One region of the Pseudoalteromonas sp. S327 genome, then DNA from elsewhere that is predicted to be linked to it. Evidence: predicted binding sites of a transcription regulator. Region 1 holds the regulator's gene; each other region holds the start of a gene.
The links. Region 1 encodes sigma-54, which starts transcription at its own class of promoters, with help from an activator protein. Its sites were predicted from a motif close to GTTGGCACGNNNNTNGNNT; they were not measured.
Positions count from the first base shown of each region.

Region 2: CWB60_RS18695 (EF-hand domain-containing protein) is a predicted target of sigma-54. The motif match lies at 3,990-4,008, and genes of this name have one in related genera.
Region 3: CWB60_RS17875 (DUF2726 domain-containing protein) is a predicted target of sigma-54. The motif match lies at 4,007-4,025, and genes of this name have one in related genera.
Region 4: CWB60_RS16675 (LiaF domain-containing protein) is a predicted target of sigma-54. The motif match lies at 3,272-3,290, and genes of this name have one in related genera.

Region 1 covers NZ_PNDP01000033.1:45,420-53,409, forward strand. Annotated here, with positions in the region: gene CWB60_RS10465 (zinc-dependent metalloprotease) at 1-500, shown strand, start outside; gene mgtE (magnesium transporter) at 547-1,905, opposite strand; gene CWB60_RS10475 (HPr family phosphocarrier protein) at 2,165-2,437, opposite strand; gene rapZ (RNase adapter RapZ) at 2,478-3,323, opposite strand; gene CWB60_RS10485 (PTS sugar transporter subunit IIA) at 3,343-3,795, opposite strand; gene hpf (ribosome hibernation promoting factor) at 3,800-4,087, opposite strand; gene CWB60_RS10495 (RNA polymerase factor sigma-54) at 4,115-5,614, opposite strand; gene lptB (LPS export ABC transporter ATP-binding protein) at 5,684-6,409, opposite strand; gene lptA (lipopolysaccharide transport periplasmic protein LptA) at 6,406-6,954, opposite strand; gene lptC (LPS export ABC transporter periplasmic protein LptC) at 6,944-7,498, opposite strand; gene kdsC (3-deoxy-manno-octulosonate-8-phosphatase KdsC) at 7,495-7,990, opposite strand, start outside.
Region 2 covers NZ_PNDP01000068.1:7,755-15,744, reverse strand. Annotated here, with positions in the region: gene fmt (methionyl-tRNA formyltransferase) at 1-136, shown strand, start outside; gene rsmB (16S rRNA (cytosine(967)-C(5))-methyltransferase RsmB) at 129-1,424, shown strand; gene trkA (Trk system potassium transporter TrkA) at 1,500-2,876, shown strand; gene CWB60_RS18705 (EF-hand domain-containing protein) at 2,963-3,178, opposite strand; gene CWB60_RS18700 (EF-hand domain-containing protein) at 3,357-3,569, opposite strand; gene CWB60_RS18695 (EF-hand domain-containing protein) at 3,699-3,911, opposite strand; gene CWB60_RS18690 (flagellar brake domain-containing protein) at 4,375-5,037, opposite strand; gene CWB60_RS18685 (TrkH family potassium uptake protein) at 5,067-6,518, opposite strand; gene CWB60_RS18680 (YigZ family protein) at 6,569-7,183, opposite strand; gene pepQ (Xaa-Pro dipeptidase) at 7,270-7,990, opposite strand, start outside.
Region 3 covers NZ_PNDP01000064.1:37,304-45,293, reverse strand. Annotated here, with positions in the region: gene arcA (two-component system response regulator ArcA) at 1-470, shown strand, start outside; gene arcB (aerobic respiration two-component sensor histidine kinase ArcB) at 485-2,803, opposite strand; gene folE2 (GTP cyclohydrolase FolE2) at 3,030-3,950, shown strand; gene CWB60_RS17875 (DUF2726 domain-containing protein) at 4,065-4,661, shown strand; gene mtnN (5'-methylthioadenosine/S-adenosylhomocysteine nucleosidase) at 4,781-5,488, shown strand; gene CWB60_RS17865 (cobalamin biosynthesis protein CobD/CbiB) at 5,489-6,433, shown strand; gene tyrS (tyrosine--tRNA ligase) at 6,504-7,703, opposite strand.
Region 4 covers NZ_PNDP01000055.1:44,076-52,065, reverse strand. Annotated here, with positions in the region: gene CWB60_RS16700 (hypothetical protein) at 1-584, opposite strand, end outside; gene CWB60_RS16695 (DUF8426 domain-containing protein) at 581-1,729, opposite strand; tRNA gene CWB60_RS16690 (tRNA-Ile) at 1,873-1,949, opposite strand; gene CWB60_RS16685 (YqaE/Pmp3 family membrane protein) at 2,219-2,377, opposite strand; gene CWB60_RS16680 (BON domain-containing protein) at 2,443-3,009, opposite strand; gene CWB60_RS16675 (LiaF domain-containing protein) at 3,327-3,983, shown strand; gene CWB60_RS16670 (VOC family protein) at 4,054-4,470, opposite strand; gene suhB (inositol-1-monophosphatase) at 4,922-5,725, shown strand; gene CWB60_RS16660 (substrate-binding periplasmic protein) at 5,779-6,588, opposite strand; gene CWB60_RS16655 (GGDEF domain-containing protein) at 6,605-7,990, opposite strand, start outside.

The DNA of each region.
Region 1 (7,990 bases):
CTAAATCACGTGAAAGCATAACAGGGCGTACGGGTGTAACACTTGATGCGATGGCCTTGCCAGAAGTAGCTGCGCAGCATAGTTTATCGTTATTATTAAACCCACAGCGTTTAAATCGTTTAGCTCAACAACAAGTACGTAATTCTAATTTTTACAGCTTAGATGAGCTGCTAGAGCAGCTTTACAGCCAGGTGTTTAATGTGTCATCACCTAATACAATGAAAGGCAAAATCACCCAGCGGGTGCAATTTTTAACTGCAAAAAATATGGCTGATTTAGTCACTAGTGACAAGGTAAGCCCAGAGGTGCAGGCGCAGTTACGTTTCTACTTGGTAAAATTAAGCAAAGAGTACAATCAAAACTCAATGTTAAGTAATACCAGTGTAGGAGAAAGCGCGTTTAAACAGTATTTAGCAGAGCAAATAAAACAGTTTTTAAAAGTAGGTAAGTGGCCTGAAAACTTCAGTGGTTTACCAATGCCACCGGGCTCACCAATTTAATTATATGTTTTAGTGTGTAGTGGCTACTTAACCTGAGTTCAGGTTGTTAAATAAGTAGCCACGTTGCGGTGCCTAAAAAGGCAAAAATACCGACAATATCAGTCACCGTTGTAAGTACAACACTACCGGCAAGTGCAGGGTCTATATTCATTTTTTTCAATAAAATAGGAATACATGCGCCAGCAACACCAGCCACTACGAGGTTCATAAACATTGCAAATGCGAGCACGCCGCCAAGCATAAAATCCCATTGCCAAAGCGCAATTACACTGGCTATAAGTATTGACCAAATAACCCCGTTTAATGCGCCTATCGCCAGCTCTTTAGCCATTAAAAATCGTTGGTTAGTTTGGTTAATATGGCCCACGGCAATACCGCGAATAACCAGAGTTAAAGATTGGCTACCTGCTACACCACCCATTGAGGGCACAATGCCATTGAGTACAGCTAAAATAGGTAATATATCTAAGGTGCTTTCAAAAAAGCTGGCCACAAAGGCGGCAGCTAAGGCAGTGAGTAAGTTAACACCAAGCCATACTGAGCGTTTTTTTGAGCTTTTTAAAACAGGTGCAAAGGTGTCTTCTTCATCATCAAGACCGGCAAGGCTTAATAAGCTGTGCTCTGCATCTTCACGAATAACATCAACAATATCATCAATGGTGACACGTCCAAGCAAGTGGGCGTTATCATCGACTACAGGGGCCGATATCCAGTTGTGGCGCTCAAATAACTGAGCAACTTCACTTTCATCCATCGAAATAGGGATAGACTCACAGTCTTCATCCATTAAATCTTGAACAATTTTTTCAGGCGGATTAGTTAACAGTGTACTAAGTGACAATGCACCTAAAAAACAGTTATGTTTATCAACAACGTATAAATCATCGGTGCCCTCTGGCAGCTCACCGCGTAGCCTAATATAGCGCAGCACAACATCAAGTGTAACGTCTGGGCGAATGGTCACCGTATCGGTGTTCATTAGCGCGCCTGCAGAGCGCTCTTGGTAAGATAAAGCCTGTGTAGCGCGTTCGCGGTCTTGCGTATCCATAGCGCTAACCACATCTTTGTACACGGTATCAGGTAGGCTACGCAGGACTTCACCTAAATCATCGTGGCCCATATCCTCAGTGGCCGCGGCAATATGCTCAGGTTCCATTTGTGCAATGATACCTAAACGTACATCTTCAGAGAGCTCTTCTAGCACATCCCCTTGCACATCTGGGTCAACCAGTTGCCAAAGCATGCGTCTAATTTTATGCGGAGAGGATTCAAGCAGCAGTGCTGTATCACAAGGTGCTGTTTTTGCTAGCATGCGTCTTACTTGAACAAATTGCCCACTATTAAGTGATTTAGTCACTTGTTTTAGTTGCTGTAGTGGGTAGTCTTGTTCAAACGCTTCTGGCATTGGCATCCTAAATATTTTTGTGTAATGGAAAGGTGTTTAGTAAGTGGTGTTGCCCACTGTCATTTTCTTTATTTTTTGTGCTAAACCCAATGCTGGGACTAAATTAGTGTTTAAAATTAAGTAACCAAATTTAGCAGGGGCATGGCTTTATTACCCTAAATTAAAGCACTAAATTAGGCGAGTCGGAATACCCTAATTCACTAAATCTTTATAGTCTAGCCTGATAAGTCTTTAACTTATAAGGCTATGATGCTTTAAATTATTCTTGTTCGTTAAATCGTTGTACAATTAATTGCCCAACCGCATGCAAAGCTTGCTCTGAGTCAGGGCCTTCACAGACTACTTTAACTTCTTTACCTTTACTGCTTTCAAGTAGCATTAAAGCCAATACGCTGTCGCCTGCGGCTTCTTTATCATCTTGGTGTAAGGTGATTTTAGCATCAAACTGCACAGCTAATTGCGCAAGGACCGTTGCCGCTCTGGCGTGTAAGCCTAATTTATTTTTTATTAAAAATGTGTCTTCACAGCGCATAAATTACTATACCTAAACTGAACAGGTTATTATTTTAAGGTTACTTTTCTTGCTCACGATGACGAATTTTGACATTCGGATGCGTCATAGCAAAGCTCTCACCAATGGCTTGCGCTAAATAAACCGAGCGGTGTTGACCACCAGTACAGCCAATTGCAATAGTGAGGTAACTACGGTTATTACGCTCTAAGTGTGGCAACCAAGTTTGTACAAAGGTTTGAATTTGCCAAGTGAATTTTTGGACTATGCTGTGATTTGCCAAAAAATCTTTTACTGGTTGATCAAGGCCCGTAAGCGGTTTGAGTTCAGGCTCCCAGTGGGGGTTTGGCAAAAAGCGAGCATCAAAAACATAATCAGCTTCTTTAGGTATGCCGTGTTTAAAGCCAAACGATTCAAACGTTACAATAAGTTGCTTATCTTTTTTACCCAGTATTTTTTCGCGAATTGACTCTGCTAATTGGTGCACACTTAAATCGGTGGTATCAAGCATAAAGTCAGCGCGCGTTACGAGCCCATCAAGCAGTTCTTTTTCTTTTTTTATTGCTAAATCAAGCGGCAGCGAATCGATGGATAAAGGGTGTAATCTGCGTGTTTCTGAAAAACGTTTGATCAGTGTTTGATCATCACTATCTAAATAAAACAGTGTGGGTTTAGCAAAGTCAGGAAGGTACTCGAGAATATCGTTAAATTCGTCTTGTTCTTTGGGGATATTACGAACATCTATACTAACGGCTATTTTGTCATAGTTATCTGAAACACTTCGCACTAAAGAGGGCAGTAAGTTGACCGGAATATTATCTACGCAATAATAGCCTAAATCTTCAACCACGCGTAAAGCAACCGACTTACCTGAACCAGAACGGCCGCTTATGATAATTAACTCCATTTATAGCCCTTAATATTTACTACGATTGATCAACAATTACTTGATACAGCTCAGCATCGGTTTTAGCACTGCGCAGCTGTTTACAAAATTCTTTGTTGCTCAGTTTATCAGCTATGGTTGCCAGAGTCTTTAGGTGCTGTTGGTTATCGCCATCTGGTACGATGAGTGCAACAAAAATATCAACAGGGCAGTTATCAATAGCGTCAAAGTTAACAGGCGTGTCGCTAACAAGTACTAAAGCCAGCGGCTCTTCTACGCCACCCATTCTGCCATGAGGAATGGCGATACCCCGGCCAATACCAGTACTGCCTAGCTTTTCTCTGCTTGCCAGCGCATTAAGAATATCTTGTTGTGGTAAGTAGGGGAGCTTTTCATGAGCTAGCTCACTGATAAACTCTAAAATTCTTTTTTTACTACTAAAAAGGACCGCAGCTTTGCTGCAGTCCTGGCATACTAATGTACTTAATTTCATAATATTAGTGTCTAGCAAGCTTCTCTTTATGTTTTATGACTTGACGATCGAGCTTGTCAATCAACGAGTCTATAGCGGCATACATATCTTGGTGCTCTGTTGAGGCAAATAAATCTGCGCCACTTACATGAATAGTCGCTTCTGCTTTTTGGTTGAGTTTTTCTACATCGAGAATGACATGCACATTGCTAATATGATCTGAGTGCCTTTCTAGCTTTGCAAATTTATTATTTACATAGTCTCTAAGTGAATCAGTTACTTCTACGTGACGACCAGTTAGGTTTAGTTGCATAAGCATTTCCTCTTTGTTTTTTACGTCTTATATCAAACTCTTTCTCTGATTTGACGGTGGAATAGCTAGCGATTCACGGTATTTTGCTATTGTGCGTCTAGCTACTTTAATTCCTTGCTCTGCCAATATATCCGCAATTTTACTATCACTCAATGGTTTAGCTGAGTTTTCCGCGGCAATTAGCTTTTTAATTAGGGCACGTATTGCGGTTGATGAACACTCACCGCCGTTTTCAGTGCTTACGTGGCTTGAGAAAAAATACTTAAGCTCAAAAATACCACGTGGCGTATGCATATATTTTTGCGTAGTAACACGCGAAATTGTCGATTCATGCATTTCTACCATTTCAGCAACATCGTTTAAAACCATTGGCTTCATTGCTTCTGGGCCATGTTCAAAAAATGCCTGTTGCTGTTTTACAATACAGTTTGTTACCTTAAGCAGCGTGTCGTTTCTGCTTTCAAGGCTTTTTATAAACCATTTAGCTTCTTGTAAGTGAGAGCGAATAAATTGGCTATCACCACTTGATTTTACGGTACGTGACATAGCCGCGTACTGACTATTTACGCGTATTTTTGGCATGCTATCTGGGTTTAGCTCTACCACCCAGCGGCCTTTTATTTTTTTAACCGACACATCCGGTATTACATACTCCGACTCTTCCCTTACTATTGTATCTGCAGGTTTTGGGTTGAGGGTATGTATTAGGGTCATGACCTCTTTAAGCTCGTCTTCTTTAAGCTTAGTCTTTTTCATTAATGTACGATAGTCGCGTGCCGCTAATAGATCAATGTGATCGGTTAAGATCATTTTAGTTTGTTCTATAAAAGGGGTGTCTTTATCAAACTGGTTTAGCTGAATACACAAGCACTCTTGTAAACTGCGCGCGGCTATACCTACAGGGTCAAATAACTGAATACGCTTTAAAACGGCTTCTATTTCGTCAAGTTCAACTTCAACTTCGTCATTGTTTTCTTGGTTAAAGCTCTCTAAAATTTCTTCGCAACTTAGCGTTAAAATACCCGAGTCATCTACAGCTTCTACAATGGCAATAGCAATGGCTTCGTCAGTTGGGCTAAAAGGAGTAAGCTGAAGCTGCCACATTAAATACTCATGTAGCGTTTCAGTAGAGGCACCTTGATAAATAGACTCATCTTCCGGCATTGGGCCTGAGGATGCCGCAGGGGCTGCGCTCATGTACTCATCCCAGGTTACATCCATTGCCATATCATCGCTAACGGTGTCTTTATTTAAAGCTTCGCCACTGTCTTGCTCGTACTCGCTGGTTGTATCGTCAGCCGATGCGCTTACGGTTACATCATCCGTATCTGCTTTTTGTTCATTTTTTCCAGCCGACTCTTCCGTGTAATCTTGCTCTTCTACTTCTAATAGCGGGTTGCTATCAAGTGCTTCTTGTATTTCTTGCTGGAGATCCAATGTACTGAGCTGCAGCAAGCGAATCGCTTGTTGCAATTGTGGAGTCATTGTAAGTTGCTGGCCCATGCGCAGCTGTAATGATTGCCTCATGTATCTCTAACAATCCTTTTATGTTGTTATAATTAATATTAGCAGATGCTTGTAGGTGTGGCTTAAATGTTACAGCCTAAATTGCTCGCCTAAATAAACATCGCGTACAGTTTTGTCATTTAATACGTGTTCTGGGGTACCAGATGCAATTAGCTCCCCATGAGAAACAATGTAGGCTTTTTCACAAACATCAAGGGTTTCTCTTACATTGTGATCGGTAATTAATACGCCAATGCCACGGTTTTTAAGATGTTCTATTATTTTCTTTATATCTAACACTGAAATCGGATCAACACCAGCAAAAGGCTCATCCAATAAAATAAATTTGGGGTTCGCTGCCAGTGCTCTGGCAATTTCTACACGGCGGCGTTCACCACCAGAAAGCGCCATACCTTGGCTATCGCGAATATGCTGAATACTAAATTCATCAAGTAAGTTGTTGAGCGTTTCTTCTCGCGCGGCTTTATTGAGCTCTTTACGCGTTTCTAAAATAGCCATTAAGTTTTGATAAACTGTCAGCTTTCTAAATATTGATGACTCTTGCGGCAAATAGCCAATGCCTAAGCGGGCGCGGCTGTGCATAGGTAATAACGTAATGTCGTTATCATCAATAGAAATTTTACCTTTGTCGCTAGGTACTAATCCTACAATCATGTAAAAGGTGGTGGTTTTACCTGCGCCATTAGGGCCCAATAAGCCAACAATGCTGCCGGCTTCTACCTCAAGGCCTACATTTTTTACAACTTGGCGGCCTTTATAGCTTTTTGCTAATAGTTCTGCTTTTAAGGTGCTCATGGTTGACCTTCGTTACCTGTTTTTTCTTTAATTTTTGCTTCAACAGGCACTAAAATTGTGTGGACACGATCCGTGGAGTTTTCGTCTTTTTCTGCGCTAATAAGCTGCTGCTGCATATCGTAGGTAATACTTTTAGCATTAATTTTTTGACCGGCTTGTGCGACTTCAGCATCGCCAACAAGCGTTAAAAAGCGCTTTGCTACGTCGTAACGTACTTCGTTTGCACTGGCGCTCATTACGGTACCATCGTCTTGTTTTTCTTCGAAGTAGGCTGGGCTGCCAGTGGCAATAAGGAGTTGTTTGTTATCCCCTAAGTCTTCACGTTTATGTACTTCAAGTCGGTCGGCTGTAATTTTGCGATTACCATGCACAATTTCGACGTTCTTTTCAAAAATACCTACGTTTTCTTTAAGTTGGCCTTCTTGACGGTCTGCACTAATAGAAATTTGATTTGCTGGCGGTTGAGCAGCAGGCTCAGCAGCAGAGGCGCTAAATGCAAGCATTAGCGATGGGATAATAAGTATTTTAGTGAGTTTATTGGTCATAATATATTGTTCGCGTATGGTTAATTAGTTTTATTACTTCGGTTTTTAAATCGGCTTCAAGGCCTTTCCCGACAATTTTTAAATTAGGCCCAGTGACAACCACTGGCTGCTCAGAGCGCATTGTTAGCGCTTTAATGTCGACTTCGATGTTATCGGCATTGATGTTATCTATCATGGCGTTATCAACTAAATTTTTAGCAACCACATTGCCTTCTAAAATAAGTTGTTTATCTTCGTAAAGCGTTGCTTCGTCTGCATTTATTCGCCATGTTTGCTTTTCGTTATACAAGGTGAAAATAGGTTTTTCAAAAAATGTAAAACCAAGCTGTTGGTACAGCTCCATTTTAGCCGCAGTGACTTTATGGCTTATTTTGCCTTGCTCGTCATAGGCTGTTTGCTTAAGCTCTATAGCGGTGTAATCGGGCTTTGCAATTACTTCAGGTTCTTGCTCTGGCGCTACATTAGTTTGGGTAAAATAAGGGTACCAAAGCCAAACCATACAGCCGATGAATAACGCACTGAGTATAACGCGTGCTGCATTCATGAACTGGTGCCTTGTGTTGTAAGCGCTATGCCATTCTCTAGCATAAGTAAGTCTGTGAGCTCTCTAACGGCGCCAAAGCCGCCAGGCATTTGCGTAGTGTAATGCGATAAGCGCTTAATAAGCGGGTGCGCATCGTTTACTGCAACGGCAAAGCCAACGCGCTCCATTACTGGCATGTCAGGACCATCGTCGCCAATATAGGCTATTTGTTCATCAGTTAACTTTAAAGTGTTTTTGAGTTCTTGATAAGCAATAAGTTTGTCTTCTTGGCCTTGATAAATGTGCTGCACGGTTAAGCTGCTCATGCGAGTTTGCACTATTTCTGAGTGACGCCCCGTAATGACCGCAACTTCAAAACCGCTATTGATCAGCGCTTTAATGCCAAAACCATCTTTTGTATTAAATGCTTTTAATTCTTCGCCTTGGTTACCGAGGTAAATTCGGCCATCAGAAAATACACCATCAATATCGCATATGAGTAGTTTTACTTTT
Region 2 (7,990 bases), on a different contig from region 1:
GGCGTGTGGCAAGCAGGCATTAAGTATTACACAGCTGCAACCCCAAGGTAAAAAACCAATGGCAATTAGCGACTTTTTAAACGGTCGCAGTGACTGGGTAACTCCTGGTACCGTATTAGGCGAAAACAATGAGTAATGTTCAAAACGTACGTGCGCTTGCCGCTGAAACTTTATATAACGTGGTTGATAAAGGCGCTTCGCTAAATCAAGAGCTACCATTTGCCAGCCAAGGGCTGCCCCCTAAAGACAAAGCGCTATTACAGCAAATTTGTTACGGCGTGTTGCGCTACCTACCTAGCCTTGAAAACTACTGCCAACATTTAGTAGAACAGCCACTTAAAGGTAAGCGTCGTATTTTTCAGTTTTTGTTGTATGTCGGTATCTATCAGCTGCAGCATATGCGCGTGCCACCGCATGCCGCCATTTCTGAAACCGTTAATGCCCTTGGCCAAATGCGTGCATTAGGCTTAAAAGGCTTAATCAACGCTATTTTGCGTAGCTTTCAGCGCCAACAAAGCGAGCTTGAAGAAAAAGCCAAGCAAATACCAGTGTGTTTATATAACCATCCAAATTGGTTTATTAAACAAGTGCAAGCTGCCTACCCAGACAACTGGGAAGCGCTTCTTGAAGAAAACCAACAACAAGCCCCTATGTGGTTACGTGTCAATCAAGCCCAATACAGCACGCAACAATACAGCGAAATGTTAACGGCTAACGATATAGAGCACACGTTAAACCCTGAGTTTGTTGATGGTATTAAACTAGCTAAGCCGCGTGATGTATTTTCGTTGCCAGAATTTGATGTGGGCGCCTGCTCAGTTCAAGACGCCGCAGCGCAATTAGCCGCACGCTTTTTAGCACCTCAAGCTGATGAATACATTTTAGATGCCTGTGCAGCACCTGGCGGTAAAACATGTCATATATTAGAGCTTGCTGATGCAGAAGTATTAGCACTTGATAGTGACGCCACTCGCCTAGAACGTGTTAAACAAAATTTAACCCGTATCGGTTTAGGCGCAGACCTACAATGTGCAGACGCTTCGCAGCCACACACATGGTGGGATGAGCAACAGTTTGACCGCATTTTATTAGATGTCCCTTGTTCGGCAACCGGTGTTATACGCCGCCACCCAGATATAAAATGGCTTCGCCGCGCATCAGACATTGAAGACTTAGCCACACTACAAAGCGATATACTCAATAGCATTTGGCCGCTACTTAAACCAGGCGGCACAATGATATACGCAACCTGTTCGGTACTGCCGCAAGAGAACCAACAGCAAGTCGCTAAATTTTTAGCTAATAATAGTGACGTTGAGCATATACCACTGCACGACAACGACACAGTTACCAACCCTGGTTTACAATTACTACCAGGTGAAAGCGACGGATTTTATTACGCTAAGCTAGTTAAAAAAGCCTAATAGCCGTACACTCAATAGCCATTTATTAAACAGTAAATGGCTATTTTTTTAATTAAACAGTAATTCGGGTAAATAATGAAAATAATCATACTCGGTGCCGGACAAGTCGGTGGTACGCTTGCTGAAAACTTAGTTGGCGAACAAAACGAAATAACCGTTGTTGATATAGACGGCAACCGCTTACGAGAGCTACAAGATAAGTACGACTTACAAGGGGTCACGGGGCACAGTGCACACCCAGATGTGCTCAGACGTGCAGGTGCTGAAGACGCCGACATGATTATTGCGGTAACCAGCTCAGATGAAGTTAATATGGTGGCGTGCCAAGTCGCGTATAGTATTTTTAATACGCCAACTAAAATAGCCCGTATCCGATCAGAGCAATATTTAAAATACCGCGAAAAGCTATTTCATAACGATGACCTCCCGGTTGATCACTATATTGCCCCCGAAGCACTTGTTACCAAATATATTCGCCGTTTAATAGATTACCCAGGCGCGTTGCAAGTGCTGCAATTTGCCGATGGCATGCTCTCTCTTGTGGCTGTAAAAGCCTACTACGGTGGCTTATTAGTGGGTTATGCGCTTTCTGCTTTAAAAGAGCATATTCCGAATGTAGAAACCCGTGTAGCAGCAATTTATCGCCAAGGTAAAGCTATAAAGCCACTGGGCACCACGGTAATAGAAGCGGACGATGAAGTATTTTTCATTGCTGCCACTAAGCATATTCGCGCGGTTATGAACGAGCTACAAAAACTTGAGCGTTCTTACAAAAAAATTATGATAGCCGGTGGCGGTAACATTGGTGCAGGCCTTGCTCGCTCACTGGAAAAAAACCACAGCGTTAAGTTACTAGAGCGCAGTAAAGAGCGTGCTGAGCAACTCTCTGAAATGCTAGATAACACCGTCGTGTTTTGTGGAGACGCCTCAGACCAAGAACTACTATCTGAAGAGCACATAGAACAAGTTGATGTGTTTATTGCTGTAACCAACGACGATGAAGCAAATATAATGTCGGCCATGCTTGCAAAACGCATGGGCGCACAAAAAACCATGGTGCTTATTCAGCGTGGTGCGTATGTAGATTTAGTGCAAGGGGGTGAAATAGATATTGCTATATCACCACAACAAGCAACTATTTCGGCGCTACTTACACACGTACGCCGTGGCGATATTGTTAATGTGTACTCGTTACGTAAAGGCGCGGCAGAGGCCATTGAAGCCGTTGCCCACGGCGATGAAAACACATCAAAAGTAGTTGGCCGTGCGATTGCCGATATCAAGCTACCTGCAGGTACAACGATTGGCGCTATTGTACGTAATGACGACGTACTGATTGCCCACGACGACACGGTTATTATGTCTGGTGATCACGTTATTATGTTTTTAATCGATAAAAAGCATATCAACGTAGTAGAAAAGCTATTCCAAGTTAGCGCTATATTTTTATAGTTAAACACAAAAAAGCCGCTGACTAAGGCGGCTTTAGTGGAGTATGTTTTTTTAATGCTAGGCAACCCTGCTTAGCAGCTTACTAATTACTGTACTTTTGAAAACTCTTGCTCAGAAATTTCACCATTACCATCAGTATCTAGCTGGTCAAAAATTTTCACTAGCTGTGAATTTACCTGCGCTTCTTGCTTTGAAATTGCACCATCACCATCGGCATCAAACGAGGCAAAGTCGACTGCAGCATACGCCGCTGATGAAGAAGCTAATACGATAACGGCAAGTGCTGTATTTAATGTTTTCATAGTTGTGTCCTAATTAAGAGGAAATCCTTTTCTAAGATCCATGGGTTTAAAAATTAACTAAAAAGTGCTTTTGCCAATGTGCATTATTAAGTTTTAATGCACATTGGATTAGAGCAAATGACTCTTTGCTAAGTGAACATGCGCTGTCCTGCGCTCAATTGGCAAAGATCATCACACCCTAGTATTTAGAGAACTCTTGCTTTGAAAGCTCACCATTTCCATCGGTATCAAGCTCAACAAACTCAGCCATTAAATCCGCATCAACCGATGCTTCAGCTTGGCTAATGGCGCCATTGCCATCTACATCTAGCGTGTCAAAATCAGTCCCTGCAAAGGCAGCAGAAGAAGAGGCAATAGCCATAAATGCGAGTGCTTTATTTAAATGCTTCATAATTTAATCCTTCAATATAAACAAATTAGTTAAGTTCACTACGTGGTGTACGCAATCCTTGTAATCCTTTTTCGTAAGCTCCCTTGCCTACTTAGGTTGTCATTGGCAACTCAGGATTGTTACCACACTTTAAGCTTCTGAAAATTCTTCTTTTGATAGCTCACCATCTTGGTCAGTATCTAATTCTGAGAACATGCTCATCAGTTTTGCATCAATTGATGCCTCTGATTTGCTAATCGTGCCGCTGCCATCTACATCTAACGTATCAAAATCGGTTGCTGCAAATGCCGCTGATGATGAAGCAAGGGCGATAAGTGCTAAAGTTTTATTAATGCTTTTCATAATATAATTCCTTCAAGTATATGTGTGCGATTAAGTGTTTTACTTTAAATCACGTTATTGTTCAGTACAGCCAGACTATTACAACTTGAATGCCAAGTTTTAAAAGTTCATTAATTTCAATCAGTTAAATGAGTTCTTGGCTATTTTTGATAAATTTGCGGGGGTTTTATGTTGCAAACTAGCAACAAAGGGTAAAGCTAAGTTTTTAAATGCAATAAAAACAACTAGTTACATAAGAGGAAAAAGCTACAATTTTCGGCGTAAATTGTAAGGATGAAGATTTATCGAAAAAAGAGACTAAATTTTAACCGTGAGGGGAGCTAACACATTAAAATAATTCACTCGTAAAACTAATCTATACAGCTGATTTTTATAGAAAATAAAAATTATTTTTTGAATTTTTAAAAAATATGACTGCCACTCAAGTAAAAAATGGCCATTTGTTGCTATTAAGCGAAAGTGCTTATTCTAATGGCAGCTCAAGCATCGCGGGATCGATAAAGTGCTCTTTCATAAATGCCTTCATTTCATCTTCACTGGCTAGAAGTTTAATACCACAATTAACTCCTGCGGCGTGTTCTTTTACACTGCATACTTCGCCAGTAAATGCTTTATTGTTGGTATCAACCGTCACCGTGCATTGCATATCTTTAATATTTTCATCGTTTTGATCGCCGCGTACATCAAACATCACCCCGGTAAGCGAGATGTCTTTAATCACCCCTTCAAGTACTCTATCGTCACTTAGAGTTAATTTTGCAGGTAATAAGGTAGGTATGCGTGTTTGCGCGCGCAGTGCAAATAACTGCACTTGCGTAGGGTAATTAATAAAAATGAGCCTAGCAGGGTGTGAGGCAACCGACATAAGCTGCTGCCTAAATGCTATTACTTGTCCGCCACTGCCTTCTATAACCGCTCTTACCACCACCATTACACCATCACGTAGGTAATCACTTGCAGCAGGTAAACGCTTTGAACTTGGGTAATTTAAAATAATAAATTTATTTTCTAGCAAGCCAATAAACTCTGTTTTTACGCGTTTACTACTGGTAGGCGTAACAATTTCCAAGTCGACCAATCGTCCTGTTGTTAACTGGTGTAATTTATCTAAATTAGAATGTGGCATGCCTGTTCCTAAGCATCATTTGTATATTATTACCCACGCCAAAAGGTCGGCGTAAATAGCACGAGTAAGGTGAATATTTCTAAGCGACCAAATACCATGGCAATGGTTAATAGCCATTTGGCACCATCGCTCACCGCCCCATAATGCGAGGCAACATCACCTAAGCCTGGGCCTAAATTATTTAAACACGCCGCCGTAGCAGAGAACGCGGTAATGTTGTCCATGCCGGTTCCCATTAGTGCCAGCATTATAATAATAAACACCAATGCGTACGCTGAGAAAAACCCCCAAACCGCTTCAACTACTTTATCGGGCAAGGCTTTACGACCAAGCTTAATAGAGTATATAGCACGTGGGTGCACTAAGCGGTTAAGCTCACGTATGCCTTGTAGGTAAAGTAAAAACACGCGTACAACTTTCATACCGCCACCGGTTGAACCTGCACAGCCACCTATAAAGCTCGAAAAAATAAGCAATATAGGCAAAAACAGCGGCCAAGTAGAAAAATTATCGGTGGCAAAACCGGCTGTGGTACTCATAGACACCGCCTGAAATAAAGCCTGATCGAGGGTTTCATCGCCATCGGCAAATATTTCGTTAGATGAGAGCACCGTAAAACAAATAACCACCAGCGCTAACTGTATCAGTAAAAAAACTTTAAATTCAGGGTCGCGAATGTATACCTGAATATTACGACTCGCTACCGCCGCGTAATGCAGTGAAAAGTTAACCGCAGCAATAATTAAAAAGAAAACACATATAAAGTTAATGACAGGGCTATCAAAGTGCCCTATTGAGGCATCGTAAGTAGAAAAACCGCCAATCGCCACTGTAGAAAACGCATGGCATATAGCATCAAACCACTCCATACCTGCCGCCCAATACGCCAACATACAGGTTACCGTTAACGACACATAAATGTACCAAAGGTGCTTTGCGGTATCGGCAATACGGGGGGTCATTTTTGAATCTTTTACTGGGCCTGGGATCTCAGCTCGGTATAACTGCATGCCACCGACCCCAAGCATGGGCAGTATAGCAACAGCAAGTACAATGATACCCATACCGCCAAACCACTGTAATTGCTGGCGATAAAACAAAACAGACTTAGGCAGGTATTCAATTCCGGTAAGTACCGTGGCCCCAGTGGTTGTAAGGCCAGAAAAGGCCTCAAACACCGCATCGGCCATAGACAAATTAGGTTCTTGTAAAAAAATCAGCGGTAACGATGCAAACGCCCCTAGTACCAGCCAAAACAGTACAACAATTAAAAAGCCTTCGCGTGCTTTTAAGTCGCCGTTTTCATGCCTGTTTGGGTAATAAGCTGTTAAACCAATAACCACACTAAATATAAACGCTAATACAAAAGGAACACCACCACCATCTTTATAAAATAAAGACACCACCGCAGGCGGCACCATGGTAATACTAAACAGCGCAACAAGTTGGCCAAGGATTTTTATGATGGTACGAAATTGCATGTAGCTTATCGCTTTTATTATTAGTAAATATAAGTGTGTAAGTTATTGTCTTACTCTTTGATAGTTAACTCAACTGCGCCATGGCTTAAATCAAAAATATCTTTAATGGCCTGTTTTGCTTGGCGGCTATCAATAGTAATAACCCATTCAATATTAGCAGTAAATTGTTTTTCTATATTAAGTACTTGATAATTGGTTTTTAACAATTGCTCTATTGCGCCCTGCATGCTGTATTCACTTTGGCCTACAATCTCGATACTCGGTACTTTAGTCACCGTTTTTAGCTGCGAAAGTGCATTATTAAGCGACCCACCATAGGCACGTACTAACCCACCGGTGCCCAGCTTTATACCGCCAAAATAACGGGTGACAACCGCAGTAATTTCGCCAAGTCCAGAACCCACCAGCACATTAAGCATCGGCTTTCCTGCGGTACCATTTGGCTCTCCATCATCAGAAAAACCATAAACATGGCTTCCGCCTGGGTTACCCGCTACGTGCGCCCAACAATTATGGCGAGCATCTGGGTACTTTTCTTCAATGCTTTTAATAAATGCTTTAGCAGCCTCTAGGTCTGGCGTATGCGCGATATGAACTATAAAGGTGCTTTTTTTAATTTCTTCTTGATGAAACACATCATCGGCGGGGTATTTATATTCAGACATAATTAAAGCTCAATTAAAAATGGGGCCAAAAGGCCCCTTTGCATTCGCGTATTTTAGCGCGTATTGGCGAGCTCGTCTTTATTAGCTTAGTCGAGCGCTAAATCACGAGTCATATTTTCTAGGCTGTCTTCGTGAACAATAATATTGTCTTCAATACGAATACCGCCGTATGGTTTTAACGACTCAATTTTTTTCCAGTTAATAAACTGCTTACTGTCGGTTTGCGCTAAATCACCTAATAATGAGTCTATAAAGTAAAGCCCTGGCTCAATAGTAAATACTTGGTTTTTCTCTATTTTACGAGTACAACGTAAGAATGGGTGCCCTTCTGGCGATGGCTGGTGGGTGCCTTTATCATCACGCATAAAGCCGCCCATATCGTGCACTTGTAAGCCAAGGTGATGGCCCAAGCCATGAGGGAAAAATGTTGAGGTAATTTTACGTTCCACAATTTCTGTTGCAGGTAAGTTTACAATATTGAAGTCGCTAAGAATTTGCGCAATACGGTTATGGCAATCAACGTGTAAATCGCCATATAACATGCCAGGCTTTAATGCGTTGCCTAGCTCAATTTGTATTGCCGTCATAGTTTGTACTAGCTCAGCAAACTCGCCCTGCTTTTTAAAATCGTACGTACGGGTTATATCTGCGGCATACCCATTAAAGTTTGCGCCAGCATCGATTAAAAACGAATTATGAGTAAGCGGTGCTTTTGGCTCAAAATGCGTGTAATGCAAAATAGCGCAGTTTTCGTTAAGCGCTACTATGTTGCCATACGGCATTTCGTTTTCGCTTTGGCGTGTAGCC
Region 3 (7,990 bases), on a different contig from region 1:
GCCGTGATAACGATGTAGACCGTATTTTAGGTTTAGAAATTGGTGCTGATGATTACATCACTAAACCTTTTAACCCTCGTGAATTGACTATACGCGCTCGCAACTTAATTACCCGTACAGCGCTAGGCGGCGAAGAGTCAGTGCTAGAAACCAACGGTGTAATTACATTTAATGGTTGGGAACTTGACGAAAACAGCCGTTGTTTAACGTCACCAAATGGTGATGCTAAGCGTTTACCTAAAGGTGAATACAGAGCGCTGCGTTTAATGCTTGATTCTCCAGGGCGTATTTTTAGCCGTGAGCAACTTATTAAGCATATGACTGGCCGTGAGCTTCGCGCTAATGACCGTACAGTAGATGTAACTATTCGTCGTATTCGTAAGCACTTCGAAAGTGATAATTCTACTTCTGAGCTAATCAGCACCATCCATGGTGAAGGTTACCGCTTTATTGGTAAAATCGACGCTTAATTAGAGTAAACCGCTTACTCTAATAATTGTAAAAACGAATGAAGGGCAATTTGTCCTTCATTTATTTTATCAGCCAATGTATCCAACCATTCTCTTAGTACTTCATCTGATTCATCAAGCGCACCGTGTTCCATCTTTTTAGCATGTAACTGTACGTCATTTAATCCTACAGAGCCCGCAGCACCTTTAAGCTTATGCGCCACCGATTTGTACTCTTCCCTGTCGTTTTCATTTAACACGCTTTGCAGCTCTTGCTGATATTGCGGGTTTAGTTTTTCAAACAAACCACTGCTGCGCTTAAATACTTCAAGCCCCATAGAGTTTACAAAGTCTTCAATGGTTTCAACATCAAGCACACCTGCATTAATGCCCTCAAGCGCTTCTTTACTTACCGTTAGCAGCGGTTTGTCTGATTCACTTTGTTGAATATCAAACAAATCAGCTAGCATTTTATCAAGCTTTATTGTATTAATCGGTTTAGCAAGCGCCCCTTGCACCGAAATACCTTCTAAGTCTTCTTCGGCGCTACGTACATTCGCTGTAAGCGCAACGATAGGTAGTTTATCAAAATGGCTATCGGCACGTATTTGTCTTGCCACCTCATCACCATTTATATCGGGCAGTTGCATATCAAGTAGTACTAAATCTAGCTCGTCTTCGGTTTCTACAAACGAGAGTGCATCTTCACCTGTTTCGGCCCAAATTACTTCATGGCCGCGCTGCTCTAACAGGTTTGTCGCAATTTCAGCATTTAATGGCACATCCTCTACAAGTAAAATATATAAACCTCTACCGGCATAGCTTTGTTCGGTAGGCGCTACACATAAGCTAAGCGGTATGTGTACTGTAAAGCAGCTGCCTTCACCTTCTGTACTGGTTACCGAAATAGTGCCTTTCATTGCACTGACCAACGCTTTGGTTACGGCTAAACCAATGCCTGAGCCAATCGCATTTTTACCGCTTAAATCTGGGGCTTTGTAGTACATATCAAATATGCGCGAGAGTTGATCCTCTGGGATCCCCTGCCCTGTGTCTGATATTTTAAGTTCAAGCCACGGCCCGTCGTTACGCTCTTCTCGGCTACATGTGAGTTTTACCTCGCCATGCTGGGTAAACTTAACGGCATTATTAATTAAGTTCCATACCACTTGGCGTAAACGCGTTGGGTCTAGGAGTGCGTAAACATCTAATGTGCCATTTCGCTCAATTGAAAATTCAAGCTCTTTTTGTTCAGCAATTAAACCTGCAAAGTTCACTACATCGTTAATAAAGTCTGAAACGTTAATAGAGTCGGTTGCTATATCTAACTGCTCTCGGTCTATTTTATCTAAATCTATAATATCGTTAAAAATATTACCTAAGGTTTCAGCGCTCGAAAATACCGTATTACACCAACTGCGTTGCTGCTTATTAAGCTCTGTATCAAGTAGCATTCGGGTTAAACCTACAATGCCATTTAATGGCGTGCGCAGCTCATGACTAAGCGTTGCTATAAACTTACCTTTATCCTTATAGGCTGTTTCAAGCGCTTGTGCTGCTTCTTTACGGCTGGTTATATCACGGCCAAATGCAAGCAAACCTATGTAGTCACCTTGATCGTTTATAAACGGTAATTTACGCAGCTCAAACCAACGGTTTTCACCATTAACCATATATTCAACATCAATTGTCAGCGCTTGATGCGTTTGCTCTACTTGTTTATCGGTTCTGAGTACTTCTGCTAAAAAGTAGCTCGGGAAAATTTGCTCAACTGTTTTACCAATTAATTCAGCACTGGTTTTGCCCATAACCTCTTCAAACATTTTATTACAGCCGGCAAACACGCCGTTGTTATCTCGGTAATAAAATAAATCGGGGGAAGAGTCGACAATAGAGCGAAGGAGCATGCCTTGCTGAGCAAGTTCTTGTTGTGTTTTTTTACGCTCTGCTATTTCGCGGCGAAGCTCTTCAATGGCGCGATGCTTGGCATGAAAAGCCATTTTTCGCTCATCTATTTCAATGTTGAGGCGGTTGATATTATCTTTTAATGTTTGATTTAACAGCTTTTCTTGTTTTGTGGCGCTGTCTAAATAAGCGTATGAGGCATCTAATTGTCTAATCGAGTTGAGTAAAATACTGATCATAAAAGGAGATACAACCGCGGTAAAAAATACCACAGCCAAAATATCAACTAAATTAACCTCACCCAGTGCCACATAATAAAACATACTCGACAATATAAGCGACACGCCTAACAAAAGCGCGTAGCACATTGCCGCGGTTTTTAACTCACCAAAGCGAGTTATTAAACTAGAAAGTACTCGAGCCCAAGGGCTCAAAGAAGAATCGGTCATAGGTCAGTGTATCTCGTTACTAGGCATAAATAAAAAGTGCCTATTAATAGTCAAACGCATTTTGCAGCAGATTTTAGCATTTTTCTATTAGCTATATTCATGTTGTGCGACAAAAACAGAAAATTTTCATGTTTACTTTTGCCTACTTGTTAAACTCATCATTTCAGCAATAAATTATTTAGTGTAAAATGCTGCGCTTTATTATGACCAATAACGAGTAGCGCACATGCAAACCAACATGCCCGATATAGCTGATACGGCTCCCGCCTTACAAACAGGTAAGTTAGACTGGGTTGGTATGGGCGAAATAGAACTGCCATTTATTTTTGAATCGAAAGATTTAGCACCCGTTACCGTTAACGCAAAAGCGCGTGCCTTTGTTAATTTGCATAAAGAAGACGCTAAAGGCATTCATATGTCGCGTTTATTTTTAGCGCTTGATTTACTCTCTACAGAGCAACAAGTTAACCCACAAACTTTAGCTCAAGCACTCGATACCTTTATCACCAGCCACGAAGGATTAAGTGACAAAGCCCAAATAGAGTTTAAATTTGAGTTACCGCTGCGTCGTAAATCGTTATTAAGCGGTAAAGCAGGTTGGAAAAGCTACCCAATTACCCTAACCAGCACTATTGAAAATAGCGTAATTAGCTACGAGCTAAGCGTGGATGTTACTTATTCATCAACCTGTCCATGCTCTGCAGCACTTGCTCGCCAGCTTATTCAAAATGCTTTTAGCGAAAAGTTTAACCAAGAAACACTTAATCAAAAAGACGTTTTAGCATGGCTAGGTACAACACAGGGTATTGTGGCAACGCCTCACTCACAGCGTTCAATTGCAAACGTTAAAGTAAAGCTAGACAACACGATTAGTGAATTTGACGTAGTAAATTTAATTGATACATTAGAAGCTGAACTAAAAACCCCGGTACAAGCGGCAGTAAAACGTGAAGATGAGCAAGAATTTGCCCGCCTTAACGGTCAAAATTTAATGTTTTGTGAAGACGCTGCACGTAAAATTAAAGCGGTTCTTGAAAACGATAACTTTAGTGATTACTGGCTACAAATTAATCATTACGAATCACTCCATGCGCATGATGCAGTCGCTATTGCCGTTAAAGGAATTGAGGGCGGTTACAAAGCCTAGCAGCCCTGCTGCATTAATAATAAATACATACGGTAATTAGCCATAACAACCAATTTTTAGGCACGTAAATTGCTTTACTTGAGCAGTGTCAATTTGTTGTTATGGAGTTACCGTATGGAATTCGCTTTATTATCAATTTTAGTATTAGTGGTTGGGGCCTCTGTGGTTGCGTCAAAATTTAGTGATGATGGCGGCAATCCCTATCCTTTTACCCGCAAACAAACCGTGTTTACACAGGTTGAGGGTGCATTTTTAAATCTTTTAGAGCGTGCGGTAGGCGATCAATACAAAATTGTGAGCCGCGTCAAACTCATCGATGTAATCGACTGCAAGCAAGGCCTTTCTGCTAAATCAAAACGTGCAGCTTTAGCTAAAGCTAAAAATAAACAACTCGATTTTGTGCTGGTAGATAAAGAAAAAATGACGATAGTGGCAGCGGTCGATTTAGTTAACAACGCCAATAAAGATGGCCACAAAGCGCAGCGCGACTGGTTTGTAAACGGCGCTTTAGAATCCGCTGGCATTCCACATATTCGTATGAAAGTAAAATCAGGCTACCGCGCTTCTGAGGTGCGCGATGCAATTATGTTTAAATTAGGCAAACCTGCAGCGGTGCAATCGGCTCGTCCAACACGTAATCGTGTAAGTAAACCTGCGGTATTGTCACCTTCTCAGGCTAAAGCCCAAACCACTGCGTTAGCCGAAATTTAAAATAGAATTAAATACTCTCCTAAAAGTATTTAAAGCGAGCCGTAAAACAGCTCGCTTTTTTGTTTTTTATTGCTAACTTCACGTATAATCTACGTATTCAAACTCAGGAATCAAACACTATGAATGTTGGTATTATTGGCGCAATGGAGCCAGAAGTTAAAATTTTACGTGAAGCAATGCAAAACCCACAAGTGCTAACAAAAGCAGGGTTTACCTTTTACACAGGCGAATTAGCAGGTAATACAGTAACACTTGTGCAATCGGGTATTGGTAAAGTGGCATCAACGATTGCAACCACGTTATTAATTGATAACTTTAATCCTGACTGTGTTATCAACACAGGTTCTGCCGGTGGCTTTGATCCCTCTTTAAGTGTTGGCGATGTTGTTATCTCTTCAGAAGTACGCCATCACGATGTAGATGTAACCGCTTTTGGCTACGAAATCGGCCAAGTTCCACAAATGCCAGCAGGCTTTGCCGCACACCCAAAACTAGTTGAAGCTGCCGAGCAAACCATTGCGCAAATTAGCGAAGTAAAAACCTTAGTAGGCTTAATTTGTACGGGTGATTCATTTATGTGTGATCCAGTGCGAATTGATAAAGCACGCAGCGACTTTCCTACAATGCTTGCAGTAGAAATGGAAGGCGCATCTATTGCACAAACGTGTTTTGCGCTTAATACGCCATTTGTGGTTATTCGCTCTATGTCTGACATTGCCGGTAAAGAGTCGCCGCAATCGTTTGAAGAATACTTAGAGACTGCATCAATCAACTCATCAAAAATGGTTGTTGCACTATTGGAAAAACTAACAAAAGTTACGCTGTAAATGCTAAGCAATATTGTTCAAAACCATTTGGACTTTATTGCCTTTTTTGTGGCGCTCATTGCTGAGCGCTTTTTCCCGTTAAAAAGCTGGTATCACCCTAATACAGTATTAACCGCTGTATTTAGTGCTATAGGAAAACGGATTTATAAACCAAGTGAGCCTAAAAGTTACCTTTATTTAGCCTCCACTCTTGCCTGTACGCTAGTTTTAAGCGTTATTCTTATTATTATTGTGTTACTGCTTGAATTTGCCTTTTATCCTGAGCTCCTCGCGGGCCTCATTTTATATTTGTGCCTAGAAAGCAAAGCGATTGAAAAAAAAGCCCTGCGTGTTGCAAAGTTAGTAAAACAAAACCAAAAATCTACCGCGCGTGAACTCGTAAAGCCACTGCTTGCCCGAGAGGTCAATAAGCTCTCAGCGCCAGGTATTATTAAAGCCTTAATTGAAAGCTTAATTTTACGAACTGCCCGTAATTACTTTACCGTTATATTTATATTTTTATTACTTGGGCCAATTGCCGCTTTAGCGTATCGGCTACTGACTTTAATGCAGCATGCTTGGCGCACCGATATTTCACCTAATAGCCACTTTTTAAAACCGCTTAAACTACTTTTGTTTATAATCGAATTTATCCCCGTACGCTTACTTGCATTAACAATTGCTGCAAGCAAAGCCAGTAAACAAAGTATGCATTACATAAAGCACTATGGCAGACACTTTTATCAAACAAATACAGGGTGGATTTTAAGTGTGTGCTCCGCCTCTATTGGCGCACAGCTAGGCGGCCCTGCGGTTTATTTTGGTAAGCGTTTTAATAAAATGCGAATTGGAACCGAGCGACTCCCAAAAGCCGAAGACGTCCCTGTGATCATAAATAGATTAAATCAAGCGCGTGCCTTTTGGCTGTTAGTTATTATCAGTATTGAGATATTAAAGCTGATTTAGTGTTTTTTTAGCAGCCAAAATACGCGCACAAAAAAACCAGCCTAAACTGGTTTTTTAGTTTTAACTGCGCTTACGCAACAGTAATGTTGGCAAACTTACGTTTACCTACTTGGTAAATAGCGGTCGTGCCTTTTGCTACTTCAAGTTTTGTATCAGTGATTTTATCTTCACCGTTAAGTTTTACTGCACCTTGCTTAATCATGCGCATTGCTTCAGAAGTACTGGCTACTAAATTAGCTTCTTTAAGTAAGTTAGCAATTAAAATACCTTCTTCTGCAATGGTAATTGTCAGCTCAGGGATTTCATCAGGTAGCGCTTTTTTCTGAAAACGTTTGATAAAGTCATCGTGTGCGGCTTGCGCAGCTTCTTCACTGTGAAAACGTGCAATTAACTCTTTCGCCAGCTCAATCTTAATATCACGCGGGTTAGTGCCCTGCTCTACGCGTTGTTTTTGCGCTGCAATTTCTTCGATTGATAAGCTGCTTAGTAAGTCGTAATAGCGCCACATAAGTACGTCGCTAATCGACATTACTTTACCAAACATATCGTTTGGCGCATCAGTAATACCAATGTAATTACCAAGCGACTTAGACATTTTTTGAACGCCGTCAGTACCTTCAAGTAATGGCATCATTAATACTGTTTGAGGCTTTTGGCCTTCTACTTTTTGAAGCTCGCGGCCCATTAAAAGGTTAAAGCGCTGATCAGTACCACCAAGCTCTACGTCTGACTCAAGTGCAACCGAATCCCAGCCTTGTACGAGTGGGTATAAAAATTCGTGAATTGCAATGGGTTGTCCGTTGCCGTAACGCTTTTTAAAGTCGTCACGCTCTAGCATACGCGCTACAGTTTGATTAGCTGCAAGTCTGATCATGCCTGCGGCACCGAGGTTTTCCATCCACGAAGAGTTAAAGGCAACGGTGGTTTTAGCTGGGTCTAGAATCTTAAAAACTTGCTCTTTATAAGTCTCAGCATTGGCAAGTACATCTTCACGGGTCAGTGGTTTACGTGTTACATTTTTGCCTGTTGGATCGCCAATCATGCCGGTAAAGTCACCAATTAAGAAAATAACCTCATGACCTAAATCTTGAAAGGTTTTCATTTTATTAATTAGTACAGTGTGACCTAAATGTAAGTCTGGCGCGGTAGGATCGAAACCGGCTTTAATTTTTAACTTTTTGCCCGACTTTAGTTTTTCAACTAATTCGTCTTCAATTAATATCTCTTCTGCACCGCGTTTTATCTCTGCTAGAGCGGTTTGTAAATCCACTGTGTATTACTCCAAAATTCTGCCAACGAAGGGGCAACTAGATGACTTGCTACATAAGGGTTTAAAACAGATTTAAACCAAAAGCACTTATGTTGCTAACATAACAAATTTCTACCTAATTAAAACAATTTTTTATGCGAATAATGCAACTAAACTCAATAAGCCTAGTCTCACTGTGTTAGGCAATTAGAAATGGTGTTTAAACGCCGATTTTAGCGCACTTTAGAATCAGTTTAAATCGATAAACTTAAACAAATATAAATTGTCATTTTACTAACATTTGCGGG
Region 4 (7,990 bases), on a different contig from region 1:
GAAAACACTATGTAATACATTCTATTTTTAGGCAATACAGCAAAATAACTTAGTACCCTTTCAGATGAAGTCAAAGAAACAAAGCTTGTCAAAGGTGTACTTTCTGAGTCACCCCCTATCTCTGCTAACTCACTGATAATTTGTGGTTCATACAATTTGCTGTAACCCATCTCAACTCCTTGAGCTTCAATTTGGTAAATTTTTACCGAAGATTTTGATACATCAAACTCAATAGGAGTATTTCCGACATTTACGATTTTTATTTTTACAATAACACCTTTAGAGCGTTCATCTTTATTTATACCTTCATAATTAACTACTTCTGTTGAAAGCTCTATTTTCGACGACTCTACATTTTTTAGCTTTTCTTTTAGTTCCGTTAATTGTGCTTGTGCTATATCTCTTTGATTTAAAATATTAAATGTAGAAATGGCCCACACACCTGCGGCAACTATACTTATAGCCGCTACAAAATTGTATACAGTTTCACTCAATTTAGGATAATCATTTGGTATTTTTTTAAGTAATAACAAAATGAATACAATGAATAAAACTGATGCACATACCCCCACTAATAGGGTCATATTCCAGTGTCTCCGTCAGCTTTTACTTTTGGGAAAGTGATCTCTTTTTTACCGTCCAATGTATCTTCACTAACTTGCTTTATTGACTTATTAGGTTTATCAAGACTGGCTTTAATACTAGCCTGAAAGACATCAAAGTTACCTTTTCCTGTTTCTTTCATTTCTTTAACAGTCTGATTAATTGCAACTTTTTGTTCTTCAGTAAACTCTTCACTCGCTTCAACATTTACACCGAACAATCCTCCTAATAACACGGCAAACACAGCAAGCTTTGTAGCCTCACCTCCAACGTCACTCCAAATATTGCCAGGTGATAAAAAAGAGTTTTTAGTAACCAATGAAAACTCATTATGGATTCCGGAGTAAATATATTGCTCTTCAATCTCATTAAACAAATTTCCATCAAAGTCCTTACTAGCTATTTTCGTAGCTAACAACTCTAACTTCTGTATAGTTCTTTGGAATTCAGTAACATTGAATTGACTGATTTTGTTTCTTTGATCAATTTTAGTAGAAAAATATAAGCGCCCGTTCTGTAAAAAAATACTATAAAGCCAATGCGTGAAAAGCTCTGAATTATCTTCACTGATAGAGAAAAGCGTTTGACTTGGTCCTAAGCTAGGCTTAATTGGCTTAGGTATCGTTTCTCGATTTCTAGGTGATTCCCATTCTACATTTCTTCGTAATTTATATTTCAATATTTTAGAAGAGTAGCCAGAGCCATCTATCAACAGGGCTTTTAAATCACCTTCTTCAATATATGCGTCTGACTTAATTGTACCTACTAAAACTTTTGAAGAGTTAAGTGTAATTACAACATCACCCACTTTTAGATCATTTATAAAAGTTTTAACCTGGGTTACAGCTGATGTTATTTGTGCAGACTCTTTCCTTGCTTCTTCGTCTGTCAATATTTTATCAGATGCCTCATCTTCTTGAGCTCTATTTTGGTCTAGTTCTGATTTTAGCGCTGTAAATATATCCGAAGGCTCAACTGACTTGATAACTCCTTCTTCTTTTATTACATCATCAATATGACCTAAAGCAACTACGCTATTTTGCATAAAGTGCCTAAAGTAGACAGCATCATTGCCTGGTCTGATAACCCAATATTTTATGTCATTTGCCACTGTATGAAGTTTCATTTGTTCCCTTTGGTCATTTAAGCGCTAATTTTAATTACATCACATTAAATATTAACTATAAAGCTTTGCTATACTAAAAGTAGCACAGAGGTAGCACAGGGTAATTTTTGTTAGTAGGTGTTTACTTAGGAAGCTTGTAAAAATGGTGGCCCCTCCCAGACTTGAACTGGGGACCTAACGATTATGAGTCGTGTGCTCTAACCAACTGAGCTAAGGGGCCAACTTTGTATAACTACGAGGTAGTTAATTTTTGAAGCGTTTAGCCACTGAGCGACTAAAGCGGGTTGCAGTATAAAAAGTTTTTTAAGGCTTGTCACTAGCAAAAACCTTTATTTTAACAATCAGTAAGCTGACTGCTTAAATAGTAATCTTTTTGCATGCGAATAGGCAGGGAATAACAGAAAAATAAACACAGAAGTATGTAAGCCGCTTTTTTACAATTTTAATAACTATAAAAAAGTGGCCGGCTCACATTGAACACACCACACATTATTTTTTAGCAATAATGTAGATAGCGTGAATTAAACCAGGGAAGTAACCCAGTAAAGTTAGTAAAATATTTAGCCAAAAGTGCATACCTAAACCAACTTGTAAAAATACACCCAGTGGCGGTAATAAAATCGACAGTATTATACGAATGATATCCATGATATAGCTCCTTTAAAAATGACAAGCAAAAAGCCCAGCTAAGCTGGGCTTTTTAGTATAGTGTATTATTCAGCAACAATAGTTAGTTCATCTACTACGTCACGAACATCTTCAGCATTTTTAGCAATTTTTACTGCTAACTGCTTTTCAGCTTCTGTTTCAACAGAACCTTTAAGTTTTACTATACCGTTGTCGGTATCAACGTCGATATCTGTACCGTCAACTTCTGAGTCAAATAAGAAACGTGTAGTAATTACTGTGGTGATTTTAGCGTCAGTTAAGTCGTTATCGTCATCATCCATAGTGTCACGATCTTTGTCGTCCATATCCATGTTTTTCACAACAGTTAGGTTGTTTTCTACATCAGATACGCCATCTAGGCTAATTACAAGTTCTTCAGCTAGCTCTTTATCAAGGTCGCTGTTTACTTTACCTGTAAGTACTACCTTGCCATTTTTTACATCAGTGTTAATGTCAAAGTTGTTTAGATTAGTGTTCATAAGAAGCACTGTTTCTGCCTTACCATCAATCCAAGCATCTTTACTTTCATTTTCCCACGTGCCCGCTTGAGCACCCATAGCTGTAGTACCTAGAACTAAAGCCGCAATCATAGATTTGTTGAATGTTTTCATAATCTTTCTCCTTTTGATTAAAGACACTTTTATATATGCGAGCTTTAGGCCAACTTTATTAACACTTTAAATTCATGGAGTTAACTATTTCATTAGGTATAAATAAAAATACCTCCGAGTAAACATTTACAGGCTATTAGGTAAAACTTTCTTAAGTGGTGAAAATAACGATTATATTGCTGTTTTGGTTAATCTATCGTTAATATAATAAATTAAGCGGCGCTACTAAAACAATAAGCCATTGATATATAAATAGTTAATTTTTGGTACACCACTTGCTATGTACAGTGGTAACTCATATAAAAAGGATTATTCCCATGTCTGTAAAAATTGAAGACCGCCCAATAGAGCAAGTTCGCGAACAAGTGATAGACCAACTTATTTATAACTACAGCCATGGCGTTATTTCAGCTGAAGCCTTTGAAAGGCGCTTAGACAGTGCAATGGAAGCAACCGAAAATACTGCGTTACTTAATTTAGTAGAGGATTTAACCCTTACTACAGATACCCAGTACAGTGCTCAAAAGCAAACGCAATTTGCCCCTAACTACAGCGCCCAACAAGCGGATGAAGAAAACTTAACACTGCGAAGCATTTTAGGCTCAAGCGAGCGTAGCGGCCAATGGGTGGTGCCTAAAGATATTTACATTCAAAACTATATGGGGTCGATTGTTTTAGATTTTACTGATGCTATTTTTGCCCACCAACATGTTACCGTGCATGTAAATTGTATTTTTGGCAGCGAAGAAATTTACGTACCAGAGCACGTTAATGTAGTTTCTAAAATGTTTTGTATATTAGGTAGTTTTGAAAACAAAACGGTGTCGCTTAATAAGCGTCAAGGCCCCACAATTAACCTAGAAGGTAAAACAGTTTTAGGTTCGGTGGAGGTAAAAGTTAAACGCACCATTAAAGAAAAGTTTGTGAGTTTTGCTAATGATTTAAAGGCCCAGCTTGGGGTGAGTAATAAATAATACGGGTAAAAACACAATGGGTAGAAAAGCCATATTATGCGCTTTTCTACACCGTTAGTTACTGCCTATTTTATAAGTCGTTATTACGCTCGCTTGGAATGTCACTCATATACTGCACAAACTCAACCTCGAACCCGGCTGGGTCTAAGTAATATACGTTTTTTCTAAATGGGTTTTCTGCACCCTCTTTATCAATGCTAAATCCGGCGTGTTTTAAGCGCTGTATAACAGCGTCTAGGTTGTTTGTAACGTAGGCAAAGTGAGCCAGTCCGACTTGGTGCCCTGCCAAATCTCTGTTTTTATGCTCGCCATTATCGCTTATAGCAATGTAATGGTTATCGTCGCCAAAATGTACCCAGCGCTTAGGTTTGCCATACCAGGTGTTATGCCCTTCACTTCTAATTGACCAATAAGGAAAGGCTGCTTGGTAAAATTTAAGCATGGCATTTATATCGTTTACTACTAAATGTACGTGTTCTAATTTCATTATTATTTACCCTAGTTGAATGCTTAAACACAAGATAAAACCTCAAGCTAACTTTAGGTAAAGCACTTTTTTTACTTTTTAGTATTATTGGCGTGTATTGCCCTTGTAAGATTAATTTTTACAACAGTATGTTTGCTAGCAGGACGCGGAAGCTTTGCCTACATGGATGTAGGTAAGGAGCGTGAGCAGGACGCGGAAGCTTTGCTTCATGGAAGTTATTGAGCCCCCAAGGCTTCGCACTTCGCGCTGTGATTAAGTTGCCCTTCGGTTGAACAAATTTCAATCCATACACGCCAACATGTCTTAGATACGAATAAATTTACATGCATTTCAAGGCCGTACAAAAAACACACAAAAGTATTTGGGGTTTATTGTTTACTTTATGGCAAAAGTCGCTAAAATACGCCGGCTTAAATATATAAACGTTCTTTTACAACCCAAAGGTAATACCATGCATCCAATGTTAAACATTGCGGTTCGCGCTGCGCGCAACGCAGGCAAAATTTTACTTCGCGCAAGTGAAGATTTATCAAAAGTTGAAATTCAACAAAAAGGCACTAACGACTTAGTGACTAACATTGATAAAGAAGCCGAAGCCGCAATTCGTGATACAATTTTAAAATCTTACCCTGATCACTGCATTGTTGGTGAAGAACTAGGTGAGCACAAAGGCAAAGATGCAGATTACCAATGGATTGTTGACCCGCTTGATGGCACAACTAACTTCATCAAGGGTATCCCTCATTTCGCGGTTTCTATCGCACTTAAAGTAAAAGGTCGTTTAGACCAAGCTGTAATTTATGATCCAATTCGTGGCGAGCTTTTCACTGCATCTCGTGGTCAAGGCGCACAGCTAAACAGCAAGCGTTTACGCGTTACTAAAACCGTAGAATTAGCTGGTTCAATTTTAGCAACAGGCTTCCCTTTCAAACAAAAACATCACTTAGATGCATACACAGACGCGTTTAAAGCATTGTTTACACAAACTGCTGATATTCGTCGTGCAGGTTCTGCAGCGCTAGATATGGCGTATGTAGCTGCGGGCCGTGTTGATGGCTTTTTTGAAATTGGTTTAAAACCGTGGGACACAGCAGCAGGCGAGTTACTTGTAAAAGAAGCTGGCGGCATGGTTGTTGATTTTGCAGGTGGCGTTAACTACAACAATAGCGGTAACATTATTTGTGGTGCACCTAAGCTTACGCAAGCAATTATCCGTGAAATTCGCCCAGTATTACCTGAAGCGTTACTTCGCTAATAAAGTGCATGTAACCCTATTATAAAAAAGGAGCCTATGGCTCCTTTTTTGTTTTAAAAGTAAGGGTTATCGAGCTTTAGCTCCGTGGTATAACCTTTTGTAAAAGGGAGAGAGTTTATGTCTTTTGCAAAATACTCATCAAATAACGCATCAAACTCTCCGCTGTTTTGCATGTTTTGCAACCCAAGCTCTATGGCTTGCGCTAAAGCTGGCTTACTACTTACAACAAAATAATAAATACCGGTGGGATAACTAATAAATAAATTAGGCACAATAACTAAGTTACTCTGCGCATTGGCAACAAGCTCAGAATTAACTTCGATAAATGAGCGAGGAAAGTAATCAATTCTGCCACGGCTAGTAAGCGTAAACATAGCTTGATAGTTACTCAGCGGCCTTACATGTAAGCCGTTATAGGCCATTATTTTTGTATCTGGCCAATCATGCCCTTGCACTGCCGAGAGCTCACTTAATTGCGCCAAAGTGGTAATGCCTTTAAATTTTTCGACATTTTTTTTACTGGTTAATAAAACGCGCTTGCCTATAAAGCCTTTAAATAGCGGGACTTTAACGGCTATTGCCCGTGCCTCTCGTTCTGGGCTGCTCATGCTCCAATAAACATCTAACTCTGTTTTATCTAGCTCAATCAGGTCACGCTGTTGCTGTAAGCTCACTGGCTGCATTTTTATGTCTACAGGATAATTAGCCCGCTCTAGGGCTCGTGTTAATAGCTCACTTAGGTATTCTTCACGGGCATTTTGCACACTTTGCTTTTGAGCAACATTAACAATTTCTACCCCTTGCACAAAAAAACTAACCGCAAATAAAGCAAATCCACCAACAACTACTTTTAATGGCAACATAATAATTACCTATTTTTTATACCACCTGTTTATTCTCTGGTGCTAAGCGCACTACGGCAGGCGCAGGCTTTCTGCGCTTACAAATAAACAAATAACTATGGCGATATCGCTTAGCCTCTTTTTTAGCATCTGTTGCAAGTGCTGCAACTTGATGGCTGTTTTTACATTCTTGTAAGTCGGGCTCCACAAGGCCAATTGATAACGTAAGTAAAGGTACAAATTGCTTTTCTCCCTCACGATTTGTAGCCCAGTAGCCTTTGCTCTTAATGTGCTCAGGCGTAAAAAAAGTGCGTGATTGCAGTTCAAACTGCTCAATTATGGTATTACAAATATACACAGCATCTGATTGGTCAAACACAACCATAAAGTCATCACCACCTATATGTCCTACAAAGTTAGCACTGTTTTCGCATGCTTGCACGGTTACATCTGCCAATAATTTAATCACACTATCGCCACTGGCATAACCGTATAAATCATTGAACTGCTTAAAGTGATTAAGATCTATATAGGCAAGCGAAAACGCACTTTGTGAGCGTAACCTTTGCTCTATTGCCTCATTAATGGCTACATTACCAGGGAGCATGGTGAGTGGGTTAGCATGCTGGGCGTGACGAATTTTTTCTTCTGTTATATGCTTTAAAATATCACGCAATGGGGCAAGCCCTAGGTAACGTTTATTTCGGGTGATCACAATATGGCGGCGAATATCAAAGTCTTGCTCTGTAATTTGCTGACTCACGGTATCAAGAAGTTGGTTTTCATCCACCACTAAAGGTTGTTTATCCATAAAGTCGGTTACGGGGCACTTGTCGTAAAGTGCATGGCCATAGGGCGCTGCAAACACCTCAGTGAGCTGATCTTTATGTAGTAAGCCAACCGGTTGGCCGGCTTTATTTAAAACCGCTAGGCTCATCACGGCTTTGTCTTTTTCGAATAGCTTGTGGGCGTCTTTGCAACGGGTTTCGCTGTCTATTGCTTCTTGTGTAACAGCAAGCCAGCCAATCGCTATTGATTGATCAAACGTATTGCTTGGCTGTTTAAAGTTTAATGCTTGTAATTGCTCTGAGCTGTAATCAAGGCTTGGATTTGAGTTTGGTTTTTCCAGTAAAAAACCTTGTACGTTTGCTATGCCTAAGCTTTCAACATAGGCAAGCTCTTCTACTCTTTCTATGCCTTCGGCTATTACTGCGGTGTTTGTTGCTTTTGCGAGTACCGTAATCGATTTTAAAAACTCTTTTTTAACTTCGCTTTCATCGCAATGATCAATAAAGTAACGGTCGATTTTTACAAAGTCGGGGCATAGTTCAGACCACTGTTTTAAACCCGAGTAACCAGCACCTAAGTCGTCAATGGCAATGGTAAAACCCAGCTCGCGGTAGTGTGCAATTGTTTTTAATAA